Regions from separate parts of the Pseudomonas sp. LS_2 genome, predicted to be linked through region 3. Evidence: predicted binding sites of a transcription regulator. Region 3 holds the regulator's gene; each other region holds the start of a gene.

Region 1 (3,207 bases), on a different contig from region 3:
GGGCCTCGGCCACCTCTTCGATCTCCACATCCTTGCCCAACTCGTCGATCACGTTGTCGATGGAGATGAACTTGGCACGCTCCAGCGCGCGCTCCAGCACCGCCATGTCGAACTGCTTCTCTTCGTGCTCCATGCGGTGGCGCTTGGCATGGGTGGTCGGGTTCACCGAGATCACGCCGCAGTATTCGGGCATGTGCTTGGCGAACTCGGCGGTGCCGATTTCAGAGGCGGTGTCGATGATGTCCTGCTTGTGGCTGGCCAGCAGCGGGCGCAGCACCAGCTTGTCGGTGGCCGAATCGATGATCGACAGGTTCGGCAGGGTCTGGCTGGACACCTGGGAAATCGCCTCGCCGGTGACAAGCGCGTCGATCTGCAAGCGCTCGGCCATGTGCGCGGCACCACGCAGCATCATGCGCTTGAGGGTCACGCCCATATAGCTGTTGTCGACCTTATTGAGGATTTCCCCGACCACTTCCTCGAACGGCACGCTGATGAACAGCACGCGCTGGCTGCTGCCGTACTTCTTCCACAGGTAGTGGGCCACTTCCATCACGCCCAGCTCGTGGGCACGGCCGCCAAGGTTGAAGAAGCAGAAGTGGGTCATCAGGCCGCGACGCATCATCTGGTAGGCCGCCACCGTGGAGTCGAAGCCACCGGACATCAGCACCAGGGTCTGCTCCAGGGCGCCCAGCGGGTAGCCGCCGATGCCGTTGTGCTGGTTGTGGATGACATACAGGCGCTGGTCGCGGATTTCGATACGCACCAGTACCTCCGGTGCCTTCAGGTCGATGCCGACGGCGCCGCACTGCTGGCGCAACTGGCTGCCGACGTAGCGGTCGACGTCCATCGAGGTGAAGTCGTGGTGGCCGCCGCGCTTGCAACGCACGGCGAAGCGCTTGCCGGCCAGCAAGTGGCCAAAATGCTGCCGGCACTTGGCAACGATGTCGTCGAAATCGCCGAGGGGGTATTCCTCGACTTGCAGGAAGTGGGTAATGCCGGGCGTGCAGGTAAGACGCTCGATCATTTCGCGCTGAATCTTTTCGTCCTCGACGCGGGTGACCACTTCGAGATTGTCCCAGACACCGTCGACCGCGAGCTCAGGATCGAGGTCCTTGAGCACGACGCGGATGTTCTTGCCGAGCTGGCGGATGAAGCGCTTGCGCACCGGCCGGCTCTTGATGGTGATTTCCGGGAAGACTTTGACGATGAGTTTCATGGGTTTAACAGCGCGCCCAGGGCCTACTGAAAATGAGGGGCGCGAATTATAGCGGAAATTGCTCAAGGTTTGAGCAACTTTTGTACAGAAGGTTTGCAGCGCGATATCGGGCACCTGCGCCAGCTCGATTCACCGTCAAATCGGTCACAAAGCCCCCAGAAAGAGCACGGAAGCCGCTTAATGCACCACAATGATGCGCAGCCAATGATTATCGCCCTTTATGAGTGCGCTTTTCAGCGGCGCCACCCCTGGAAATGCCCGCAGACGCCCCTTTTTATCCCGCACTCGCCATTTTCGGGCACTGGCATGCAATTTGCTCCCTTGTGAGGCAGGTAAGCTTGGCCGACTATCCGCGCCCGGCAACACCCTTTTTCCAGGGCAGCGGCCCACCGCGCTCTAGACCATCCGGAGGACAACATGTCGAAGTCGTTCAAGTCGGTTCAGCTCATCAAGGACCATGACGTCAAGTGGATCGATCTGCGTTTCACTGACACCAAAGGCAAGCAGCAACACGTCACCATGCCAGCTCGCGATGCGCTGGACGAAGACTTCTTCGAAATCGGCAAGATGTTCGACGGCTCCTCCATCGAGGGCTGGAAAGGTATCGAAGCCTCCGACATGATCCTGCTGCCGGATGACACCTCCGCCGTGCTGGACCCGTTCACCGAAGAGCCGACCCTGATCCTGGTCTGCGACGTGATCGAACCGTCCACCATGGAAGGCTACGACCGCGACCCGCGTGCCATCGCCAAGCGTGCCGAAGCGTACCTGAAGACCACCGGTATCGGTGACACCGTCTTCGTAGGCCCTGAGCCTGAGTTCTTCATCTTCGACTCGGTCAAGTTCAAGTCCGATATTTCCGGCTCGATGTTCAAGATCTTCTCCGAGCAAGGCTCCTGGATGACCGACGGCGACGTCGAAGGCGGCAACAAAGGCCACCGCCCAGGCGTCAAAGGTGGCTACTTCCCGGTTCCACCGGTCGACCACGACCACGAAATCCGTACTGCCATGTGCAACGCCATGGAAGAAATGGGCCTGGTCGTCGAAGTTCACCACCATGAAGTGGCGACTGCCGGCCAGAACGAGATCGGCGTGAAGTTCAACACCCTGGTCGCCAAGGCTGACGAAGTACAGACCCTGAAGTACTGCGTTCACAACGTTGCCGATGCCTACGGCAAGACCGCTACCTTCATGCCCAAGCCTCTGTACGGCGACAACGGCTCGGGTATGCACGTTCACATGTCGATCTCCAAAGACGGCAAGAACACCTTCTCCGGCGACGGTTATGCCGGCCTGTCCGATACCGCCCTGTACTTCATCGGCGGCATCATCAAGCACGGCAAGGCCCTGAACGGCTTCACCAACCCGTCCACCAACTCGTACAAGCGTCTGGTCCCAGGCTTCGAAGCCCCGGTCATGCTGGCCTACTCGGCTCGCAACCGCTCGGCCTCGATCCGTATTCCTTACGTTTCCAGCCCGAAAGCCCGCCGCATCGAAGCGCGCTTCCCGGACCCAGCGGCCAACCCATACCTGTGCTTCGCCGCACTGCTGATGGCTGGCCTGGACGGCATCAAGAACCAGATCCACCCAGGCGATGCCGCCGACAAGAACCTGTACGACCTGCCGCCTGAAGAGGCCAAGGAAATCCCGCAGGTATGCGGCAGCCTGAAAGAGGCACTGGAAGAGCTGGACAAGGGCCGTGCGTTCCTGACCCAGGGCGGCGTGTTCTCCGACGACTTCATCGATGCCTACATCGAGCTGAAGTCGGAAGAAGAGATCAAGGTCCGCACCTTCGTTCACCCGCTGGAATACGACCTGTACTACAGCGTCTGATGTAAGCGGCGCCTAGCGCCGCAAGCGTCAAACCGGAACGGCCTCCTTAGGGAGGCCGTTTCTGTTTATACCCACATGGTATTCGGAAGCCACCTACGCGCGAGTAGCCTGACGCATCGCCACACTCGGGCCCTCACCCATAGAAGGAGACTTCCCAT
Region 2 (3,207 bases), on a different contig from region 3:
TTGACGTCAATCGAGGCGAAACCCTGATCATAGCGGGCTGAACCCCGGATCGCCTGGTGTCTCATTTATTTACTTATCCTATGACCCTTGGAAACGTTACGTCCTTATGACAAATCGATCATTCACACTGTGACGCGCGGTGCGTTAGAACTCCTCTCAGGCCACTTTGCAACGAAGTGGCACTTTCCGCTCGCCACGCCGGCAGCGAGCGCAAGACCGGCAGAACGATTCTGCCCGGCCTCCCAGAGGCCGACGGGACATTACAGTCAACAAGTGAGGGCAACACCCTATGAGAAGACTTAAGCGTGATCCGTTGGAAAGAGCATATTCACGTGGCTACCAGTATGGGGTCACCGGTAAATCCCGCGAACTTTGCCCCTTCAATCTGCCATCCGTTCGCCAGGCCTGGATCAACGGCTGGCGTGAAGGTCGCGGCGACAACTGGGACGGTATGACCGGCACCGCTGGCATCCATAGACTCAACGAAAATCACGCCGTTGGCTGAACGAGGACACTGAATTCGAGTCACCATGCGCGCCCTATCCGGGCGGCGGGCTGCGGCCCAGGGGCCCCACGTGGGGCCCTTTTTATTGGCCGCGTTTCGATTGCCTGTTTCTTAGCGCCCCGGCATCGCCGCAATGGCATCCACCGCCTCGCGGATCAACGCCGGGCCTTTGTAGATGAAACCGGAGTAGACCTGTACCAGGCTGGCGCCGGCAGCGATCTTCTCAGCCGCATGACGCCCTTCGGTAATGCCCCCCGCCGCGATAATCGGCAACTTGCCAGCCAACTCACCGGCCAATACCTTGACGATGTGCGTGCTCTTCTCCAGCACCGGCGCGCCCGAAAGCCCCCCTGCCTCGCCACCGAACGGCAGGCCCTCGACCCCTTCGCGACCCAGGGTGGTGTTGGTGGCGATCACTGCGTCCATGCCGGACTCCACGAGTGCCGAGGCTACCAACGCGGTTTCCTCGTCGCTCATGTCCGGGGCGATCTTGATCGCCAGCGGCACGCGCTTGCCATACTCACCCGCCAGCTTTTCGCGGCGCTCGGCCAAGGCATCGAGCAGTTGCTTGAGCGAGTCGCCGAACTGCAAGGTACGCAGGCCAGGGGTATTGGGCGAGCTGACGTTGACGGTGATGTAGCTGGCGTCGTTGTAGACCTTCTCCAGGCAGATCAGGTAGTCGTCCTGGGCCCTTTCGACCGGAGTGTCGAAGTTCTTGCCGATGTTGATGCCCAGCACGCCGTCGTAGCGCGACGCCCGTACCCGCGTCAGCAGGTGGTCCACGCCCAGGTTGTTGAAGCCCATGCGGTTGATGATCGCCGTCGCCTCAGGCAGGCGGAACAGGCGCGGCTTGGGGTTGCCTGGTTGCGGGCGCGGCGTGACGGTGCCGATCTCGACGAAGCCGAAGCCCAGCTGGGCGAAGCCATCGATGGCCGCGCCGTTCTTGTCCAGGCCCGCGGCCAGGCCCACGGGGTTGGCGAAGTTCAAGCCCATCACCGTCACCGGCAACGCGGCCGGGCGCTTGCACAGCAGGCCGTTGAGGCCCAGGCGGCCACCGGCGCCGATCAGGTCCAGGGACAGGTCGTGGGAGGTTTCCGGGGAAAGCTTGAACAACAGCTGGCGGGCCAGGGTATACATGGGCGGGCAGGACTCGGGGGTGAGTGAGGGAGGCGATTATAGCCAGCGCGCCGCCTCGGGGACAGGGCCTTGGCATATGGGTTGCTTCGGCGTGGGTGCAGCCCGATCGGTACGGGCGAGGATTTTTCGTGAATACAGCTCCCCCCGCAGCACCCCTGGCCTGGGTCAACGGCAGCGATGCGCCGGAAAAACCCAGCCTGAATATCGGCTTCATGGCCCTCACCGATTGCGCCTCCGTGGTGGTCGCGGCCACCCAGGGCTTCGCCCAGCAACACGGCCTGACCCTCAACCTGCGGCGCCAGGCATCCTGGTCCGGGCTGCGCGACAAGCTGGTCAGCGGCGAACTGGACGCCGCCCACTGCCTGTATGGGCTGGTCTACGCCGTGCACCTGGGCCTGGGCGGCGTACCCGCCAGCGACATGGCGGTGCTCATGGGCCTGAACCAGAACGCCCAGGCCATCAACCTGTCCACTGCCCTGCAACGCAAGGGCGTGACCTGCCCTGAGGCGTTGGCGAAACTGGCGCACCAGAATGGCGCGCGCCTGACTTTCGCCCAGACCTTCCCCACCGGCACCCACGCCATGTGGCTGTACTACTGGCTGGCCAGCCAAGGCATCCACCCCTTGCACGATGTCGACAGCGTGGTGGTGCCGCCCGCGCAGATGGTCGCCCACCTGCAGGCGGGGCGCATCGATGGTTTCTGCGTCGGCGAGCCGTGGTCGGCCGATGCCGTGGCCCAAGGCCAGGGCTTCACCCTGGCCACCAGCCAGTCGATCTGGCCAGACCACCCGGAGAAAGTGCTAGGGTGCGCCCGCGTCTTCGTCGAGCAGTATCCCAATACCGCACGCGCGCTGGTCAAAGCCATACTGGCCGCGAGCCGCTTCATCGAACAAAGCGAGGAAAACCGCCGCAGCACCGCGCAACTGCTCAGCGGTGCCGCCTACCTGGACCTGCCCACCAGCAGCATCGAGCCACGCCTGCTCGGTGACTACCATGACGGCCTGGGCAACCACTGGCAGGACCGCCACGCCTTGCGCCTGTTCGACCAAGGCCGCGCCAACCTGCCCTACCTGTCCGATGGCATGTGGTTCATGACCCAGTTCCGCCGCTGGGGCCTGCTGCGCGAAGACCCCGACTACCTGGCCGTGGCCACCGATGTGCAGCAACTGGCGCTGTACCGCGATGCCGCCCAAGCACTGGGCGTGCCGTGCGGCGGATCGGCGATGCGCAGCAGCCTGCTGATCGACGGTAGCCATTGGGACGGTAGCGACCCCTATGGCTACGCCCGCAGCTTCCGCCTGCACGCTTTGGGCGATGCGGCCGATGCCCGTGTCGGTTCGTGAGGAGGCTCGTATGCTGCGCATCCTGTTGATCGACGACACCGAGAAGAAAGTCGGCCGCCTGAAGGCTGCACTGATCGAGGCGGGCTTCGAAGTGATCGAAGCCCAGGGCCTGACCATCGACCTGCCCAGTTGCGTCGAAACGGTGCGACCGGACGTGGTGCTGATCGATACCGAGTCACCGGGCCGCGATGTGATGGAACAGGTGGTACTGGTCAGCCGCGA
Region 3 (3,207 bases):
ACTTCCCGGGCGATCGCTTCGGCCACTTTCTCCAAAGCGCGTTTCTTACTAGTGACCCCCGGTACGTTCACCAGGGAACGGCCGGGGGTCAGGATGGTTTCAAGTCGGATCATGGATGAGGGGATCAGCGGGCTGCTGCACCTTGCAACAGGCTCTGCTGTTTTTCCTTGTGTTTTTTCAGTTGGCGGTCGAGCTTGTCGGCCAAGGCATCGATTGCTGCATACATGTCTTTATCTTCGGCGTTCGCAACCACTTCGCCGCCAGGAATCTGCAAGGTCGCCTCGACCTTCTGTTGCAGCTTCTCGACCGTCAGGATGACCTGCACGTTGGTGATCTTGTCGAAGTGGCCTTCCACGCGAGCGAGTTTCTCGAGAACGTACTCACGCAGCGGCTGGGTGACTTCTACATGGTGTCCACTGATGTTGACTTGCATACAGCTTCTCCTTTGTTGCCCGTGCATAGAGAGGCAGGTATTGCGCCTGCCACTGAAACGCTGTGGCACATCCAGGGGCTACATCAATCGCTTGCGTTCGCTCGACGGTGCAATGCCGAGGGACTCGCGGTACTTGGCGACGGTGCGACGGGCGACCTGAATGCCTTGTGCCTCCAGTAAACCAGCGATCTTGCTGTCACTCAATGGCTTTTTCGCATTTTCCGCAGCAACCAGTTTCTTGATGATCGCGCGAATCGCCGTGGACGAGCATTCGCCGCCTTCGGCGGTGCTGACGTGGCTGGAGAAAAAGTATTTCAGCTCGTAGATGCCACGCGGCGTATGCATGTATTTCTGTGTGGTGACGCGGGAAATGGTCGACTCGTGCATGCCCACCGCCTCGGCGATATCGTGCAGCACCAGGGGCTTCATCGCTTCGTCACCATGGTCGAGGAAGCCGCGCTGGTGCTCGACGATCTGGGTGGCCACCTTCATCAGTGTCTCGTTGCGGCTTTGCAGGCTCTTGATGAACCAGCGCGCTTCCTGTAACTGGTTGCGCATGAAGGTGTTGTCGGCACTGGTGTCGGCACGGCGCACGAAGCCTGCGTATTGCGGGTTGACGCGCAGTCGCGGGACCGCCTCCTGGTTGAGTTCCACCAGCCAGCGGTCGCTGTCCTTGCGCACGATGACGTCGGGGACGACGTATTCGGGCTCGCTGGACTCGATCTGCGAGCCGGGACGCGGGTTCAGGCTCTGCACCAGCTCGATGACCTGGCGCAATTCGTCTTCCTTGAGCTTCATGCGCCGCATCAGCTGGCTGTAGTCACGGCTTCCGAGCAGATCGATGAAGTCGGTGACCAGGCGCTGGGCCTCGGCCATCCATGGGGTGCTGCCGGGGAGTTGGCGCAGTTGCAGCAACAGGCACTCGCCCAGGTTGCGTGCGCCGACGCCCGCAGGCTCGAACTGCTGGATGCGGTGCAGGACTGCCTCGACTTCATCGAGCTCGATATCCAGCTCCGGGTCGAAGCCTGCACAGATCTCCTCGAGTGTGTCGTCCAGGTAGCCTTGGTTGTTGATGCTGTCGATCAGGGTGACGGCGATCAGGCGATCGGTATCGGACATCGGCGCCAGGTTCAGTTGCCACAGCAGGTGGCTTTGCAGGCTTTCCCCAGCGGAGGTGCGGGTGGTGAAGTCCCACTCGTCGTCATCGTTGCTGGGCAGGCTGCTGGCGCTGGTCTGGTAGATGTCTTCCCAGGCGGTGTCGACGGGGAGTTCGTTGGGAATGCGCTCGTTCCATTCGCCTTCCTCCAGGGTTTCCGCGCTGCCGCCAGTGGTTTCCTGGAAGCTGCTCTCCTGGGGTTCGGCAACAGGCTTGCTGTCGCCGTTCTCGGCCATCGGGTCGCTGTTGTCGAAATCGTCGCCGTCTTCCTGACGTTCGAGCATCGGGTTCGACTCCAGCGCTTCCTGGATTTCCTGCTGGAGGTCCAGGGTGGAGAGCTGAAGCAGACGGATGGCCTGTTGCAACTGCGGGGTCATCGTCAGTTGCTGGCCCATTTTTAGGACGAGCGATGGTTTCATGGCTGGAACTTAATACCTTGTTCGCCGGCACGCATGTGCCATCTACTACAGGGCGCCAAGGCGCCGAATTTTAAGCAAGTTATATGCCTGAAATTCTGGCGTTTGCCTAGACCCTGTAACAATTAAGCCTCTCGTGCGAGGCTTTGCCAGCTTGATTCAGTGCTCCAGGTTGGCCTGGGTCAGAGCCGGAACTCGTGACCCAGGTAAACCTCCTTGACCAGCTGGTTGGCCAGGATGGTCTCGGAATCGCCTTCGGCGATCAGTTGACCATCGTTGACAATGTAGGCGGTTTCGCAGATGTCCAACGTCTCGCGCACGTTGTGGTCGGTGATGAGTACGCCGATGCCCTTGGCCTTCAGATGATGGATGATCTGCTTGATGTCGCCCACGGAAATCGGGTCGACGCCGGCGAAGGGTTCGTCCAGCAGGATGAACTTTGGCGCGGTGGCCAGGGCGCGGGCAATTTCCACGCGACGTCGTTCGCCGCCGGACAAGCTCATGCCGAGGTTGTCGCGGATATGGCTGATGTGGAATTCCTGCAGCAGGCTTTCCAGCTCCTGGCGCCGGCCTTCACGGTCCAACTCCTTGCGGGTTTCGAGGATCGCCATGATGTTGTCGGCCACCGACAGCTTGCGGAAGATCGACGCTTCCTGGGGCAGGTAGCCAATGCCGGCGCGCGCGCGGCCGTGCATGGGCTGGTGGCTGACGTCGTTGCTGTCGATCAGTACGCGGCCCTGGTCGGCCTGGACCAGGCCGACGATCATGTAGAAACAGGTGGTCTTGCCGGCGCCGTTGGGGCCGAGCAGGCCGACGATCTGGCCACTGTCGATCGACAGGCTGACGTCGCGGACGACCTGGCGCCCCTTGTAGCTCTTGGCCAGGTGCTGCGCTTTGAGGGTTGCCATTTACTCGGCCTTCTTCTTCGGCTGGATCACCATGTCGATACGCTGGCGCGGTGTGGTCACGTTGCCACCACGACCTGCGGTCGCCACCTGGGTCTTGGTGTTGTAGACGATCTTCTCGCCTTCGGTGGTATTGCCTTCGTTCTCGACCTTGGCGCGATCGGTGAGGATCACCTGTTCTTTCTGCGCCTGGTACTGGATGGTCACGGCCCAGCCTTTCATCTTGTCGGGCTTGGCGGCGCTCTGCTGCTGCTCGAAGTAGGCCAGGTTGCCCACCGAGGTCACCACGTCGATGTC
Region 4 (3,207 bases), on a different contig from region 3:
GGGCCACCTCCACGATCGACCAGAGCCTGAACCTGAACTCCTCCGCCAAGGACATCCCGCTGCCGGCCGTACCGCCGGTTGCCGGTGACCCGAACCTGGCCTTCGACCCGGCTGACCAGAACACCTACACCAAGTCGTTCCCGACCAAGGTGTACGACAGCCAGGGTAACGAGCACACCATGGAGCAGTTCTACCGCAAGACCGGTACCAACGAGTGGACCATGTACACCCTGGTCGATGGTCGCAACCCGTTCGATCCTACCAGCACCACTCCGCTGAGCGGCACCATCAGCTTCAACAGCGACGGCTCGGTCAATGCCATGACCGCGAGTGCCACGGGTGTGCCGGCAGGGGCGACCTGGAGCGTGACCAACAACAACTTCAACATGGTTGGCTGGATCCCGGCTTCGCAGAACGCCGCCGGCACCTGGGGGCCGAACGGTTCGAACGGCAATGCCGACGGTATCCGCCTGGCCATGGGCAGCACCACGTCCTACAACACCGACACCGCACGCCAGCGTCCGTATCAGGACGGTTACGCCACCGGTATCCTGTCGAGCCTGTCCATCGACTCCACCGGTGTGATGTTCGCCAGCTTCAGCAACCAGCAGTCGCGTGCCATTGGCCAGGTAGCCATTGCCAGCTTCACCAACGAACAGGGCCTGCAGCAGATCGGCGGTACTCGCTGGACCGAGACCTTCGCCTCGGGCATTCCAAACGTGGATGCGCCGAAGACCGGTACCCTGGGCTCGGTGGAGTCCAACTCGCTGGAAGCTTCCAACGTCAACCTGACCCAGGAGCTGGTGGAGCTGATCAAGGCGCAGAGCAACTACCAGGCGAACGCCAAGACCATTTCCACCGAAAGCACCATCATGCAGACCATCATCCAGATGACCTGATGGTCGCGGGTTGGTCGAGTAGCGTTACCCAGGCCCCTTTCCCGTGAAGGGGCCTGTCGTTTCAAGGGAGGCGTCATGAACAAGTGGATCCTTGCCTGTGCTGCCGCGCTTTGCCTGCATCAGGCCCAGGCGGGCATGGCGCCGTGGTGGCGCTGGGAAAGCCAGGTCGATGGCCGCCTGGTGTGTTCGCAGTGGTCCCCGGGCGATGGCTGGAAGCGCTTTGCCGGGCCGTTCAATAATGGTGGGTGCCGCGAGCATTGAGGTTTTGCGCCGCGTCCCGGTAGGAGCGGGCTGTGGCGACACTGCGAATAGGCTCGCTGGGCGACGGTTTGCCGCCACCGGCAAACGCCCGCCGGATATCCGTCGTTCTTTTCCTGACCGCTTTCCCCAAAAGCCCGTATTCACGGGCTTTTTTACGTCTTTTGAAAGTTGGTTCGGAACTTGCTTTATAGCCATCAGAGCAACGGCGGGCGGCAACCGATCGCCAGCGTAGCGGAGGATGACTGTGGACAAGATGCTTTACGTGGCCATGACCGGCGCCAGCCAGAACGCGATGGCGCAGAAGGCCCATGCCAACAACCTGGCGAACGTTTCCACTACCGGTTTCCAGCGTGACCTGGAGCAGGCGCGCTCGATGCCGGTGTTCGGCGACAGCTTTCCGGCGCGTGCCTTCGCCATGAGCGAGCGGCCAGGCACCGACTTTACGCCTGGGGCGATGATCGAGACCGGTCGCGAATTGGACGTGGCGGTGTCCGGCAATGGTTTCATCGCCGTGCAGGCCCCTGACGGTAGCGAGGCCTATGTGCGTACCGGCAGCCTGAACATCGACGCCCTGGGCGTGCTGCGTGCCGGCAACGGCATGCCGGTGATCGGCAACGGCGGTCCGATCGCCATTCCCCCGGAGCAGAAGGTCGAGGTGGGCGATGACGGCACCATCAGCATCCGCGCCATGGGCGAAGACCCACGGGTGATGGCCGAGGTCGACCGCATCAAGCTGGTCAACCCGGACATCGCCAGCATGACCAAGGGCCTGGACGGGCTCATCCACACCAAGAGCGGACAGCCGGCCGATGCCGACGTGAACGTGCGGGTGGTGTCGGGTTTCCTCCAGGGCAGCAACGTCAATGCCGTCGAGGAAATGACCTCGGTGCTGGCGCTGTCCCGGCAGTTCGAGCTGCACGTCAAGATGATGAAAACAGCCGAGCAGGGCGACGAAGCCATGGCTCGGGTTTTGCAAATCGTCTAACCACTTTTGAACGGGTGCCGTAAAACAGGCGCACGAGGAGAACACTAAATGCTTCCGGCTCTTTGGGTCGCTAAAACCGGCCTGTCCGCTCAGGACACCAACCTCTCGGTCATTTCCAACAACCTGGCCAACGTCTCCACCACCGGCTTCAAGCGAGATCGTGCCGAGTTCCAGGACCTCCTTTACCAGGTCAAGCGCCAGCCGGGTGCCCAGTCCACCCAGGACAGCGAACTGCCATCGGGCCTGCAGGTCGGTACCGGTGTGCGCATTGTCGGCACCCAGAAGAACTTCCAGGTCGGCAGTCTGCAAACCACCGAGAACCCGCTGGACCTGGCGGTCAATGGCCGCGGCTTCTTCCAGGTGCTGCAACCCGATGGCACGGTTTCCTACACCCGTGACGGCACCTTCCACCTGAACTCCGATGGCCAGGTGGTCACCGCCAATGGCTTCGCCCTGGAACCGGCCATCGTCGTGCCGCCGGATGCGCAGACCTTCACCGTCGGCCAGGACGGCACCGTGTCGATCACCGTTGCCGGCAACCCGGCGCCGCAGATCATCGGCAACCTGCAGACCGCCGACTTCATCAACCCGGCCGGCCTGCAAGCGATCGGCAACAACCTGTTCCTGGAAACCGCCGCCAGCGGCGCGCCACAGATCGGCACCCCGGGCCTGAACGGCTTCGGCACCACCCAGCAGCAGACCCTGGAAAACTCCAACGTCAGCACCGTGGAAGAGCTGGTGAACATGATCACCACCCAGCGTGCCTACGAGATGAACTCCAAGGTCATCTCCACCGCCGACCAGATGCTGTCGTTCGTTACCCAGCAGCTGTAAGTCAGTCACAACCCTGTTTCACCGTGAGGTAAGCGTCATGAATCGTCTGTTGTCCGTGTTCGCCCTGGGGGGGGCGGTGTTGCTGGCAGGTTGCGTCGCGCCGACGCCAAAGCCGAACGACCCGTACTACGCGCCGGTATTGCCGCGCACCCCGATGTCGGCGGCGGCCAACAACGGTTCGATCTATCAGGCCGGCTTCGAGCAGAACCTGTATGGCGACCGCAAGGC

Evidence for each region. The regulator sigma-54, encoded in region 3, starts transcription at its own class of promoters, with help from an activator protein. The targets are predictions, from matches to a motif close to ANTGGCATNNANNTTGCTNT.
Region 1: glnA (glutamate--ammonia ligase) is a predicted target of sigma-54. The motif match lies at 1,517-1,536, and genes of this name have one in related genera.
Region 2: RAC97_RS23035 (CmpA/NrtA family ABC transporter substrate-binding protein) is a predicted target of sigma-54. The motif match lies at 1,711-1,730, and genes of this name have one in related genera.
Region 4: RAC97_RS18920 (flagellar basal body rod protein FlgF) is a predicted target of sigma-54. The motif match lies at 1,328-1,347, and genes of this name have one in related genera.

Annotation. Positions count from the first base shown of each region.
Region 1 covers NZ_JAVAYC010000001.1:134,466-137,672, reverse strand. Annotated here, with positions in the region: gene thiI (tRNA uracil 4-sulfurtransferase ThiI) at 1-1,216, opposite strand, end outside; gene glnA (glutamate--ammonia ligase) at 1,634-3,049, shown strand; gene RAC97_RS00615 (chorismate mutase) at 3,206-3,207, shown strand, end outside.
Region 2 covers NZ_JAVAYC010000039.1:27,138-30,344, reverse strand. Annotated here, with positions in the region: gene rmf (ribosome modulation factor) at 290-505, shown strand; gene RAC97_RS23040 (quinone-dependent dihydroorotate dehydrogenase) at 617-1,642, opposite strand; gene RAC97_RS23035 (CmpA/NrtA family ABC transporter substrate-binding protein) at 1,771-2,985, shown strand; gene RAC97_RS23030 (ANTAR domain-containing response regulator) at 2,996-3,207, shown strand, end outside.
Region 3 covers NZ_JAVAYC010000041.1:16,339-19,545, forward strand. Annotated here, with positions in the region: gene ptsN (PTS IIA-like nitrogen regulatory protein PtsN) at 1-113, opposite strand, end outside; gene hpf (ribosome hibernation-promoting factor, HPF/YfiA family) at 125-433, opposite strand; gene RAC97_RS23325 (RNA polymerase factor sigma-54) at 512-2,008, opposite strand; gene lptB (LPS export ABC transporter ATP-binding protein) at 2,188-2,913, opposite strand; gene lptA (lipopolysaccharide transport periplasmic protein LptA) at 2,914-3,207, opposite strand, start outside.
Region 4 covers NZ_JAVAYC010000023.1:23,670-26,876, forward strand. Annotated here, with positions in the region: gene flgE (flagellar hook protein FlgE) at 1-899, shown strand, start outside; gene RAC97_RS18915 (hypothetical protein) at 975-1,160, shown strand; gene RAC97_RS18920 (flagellar basal body rod protein FlgF) at 1,405-2,145, shown strand; gene flgG (flagellar basal-body rod protein FlgG) at 2,194-2,979, shown strand; gene flgH (flagellar basal body L-ring protein FlgH) at 3,017-3,207, shown strand, end outside.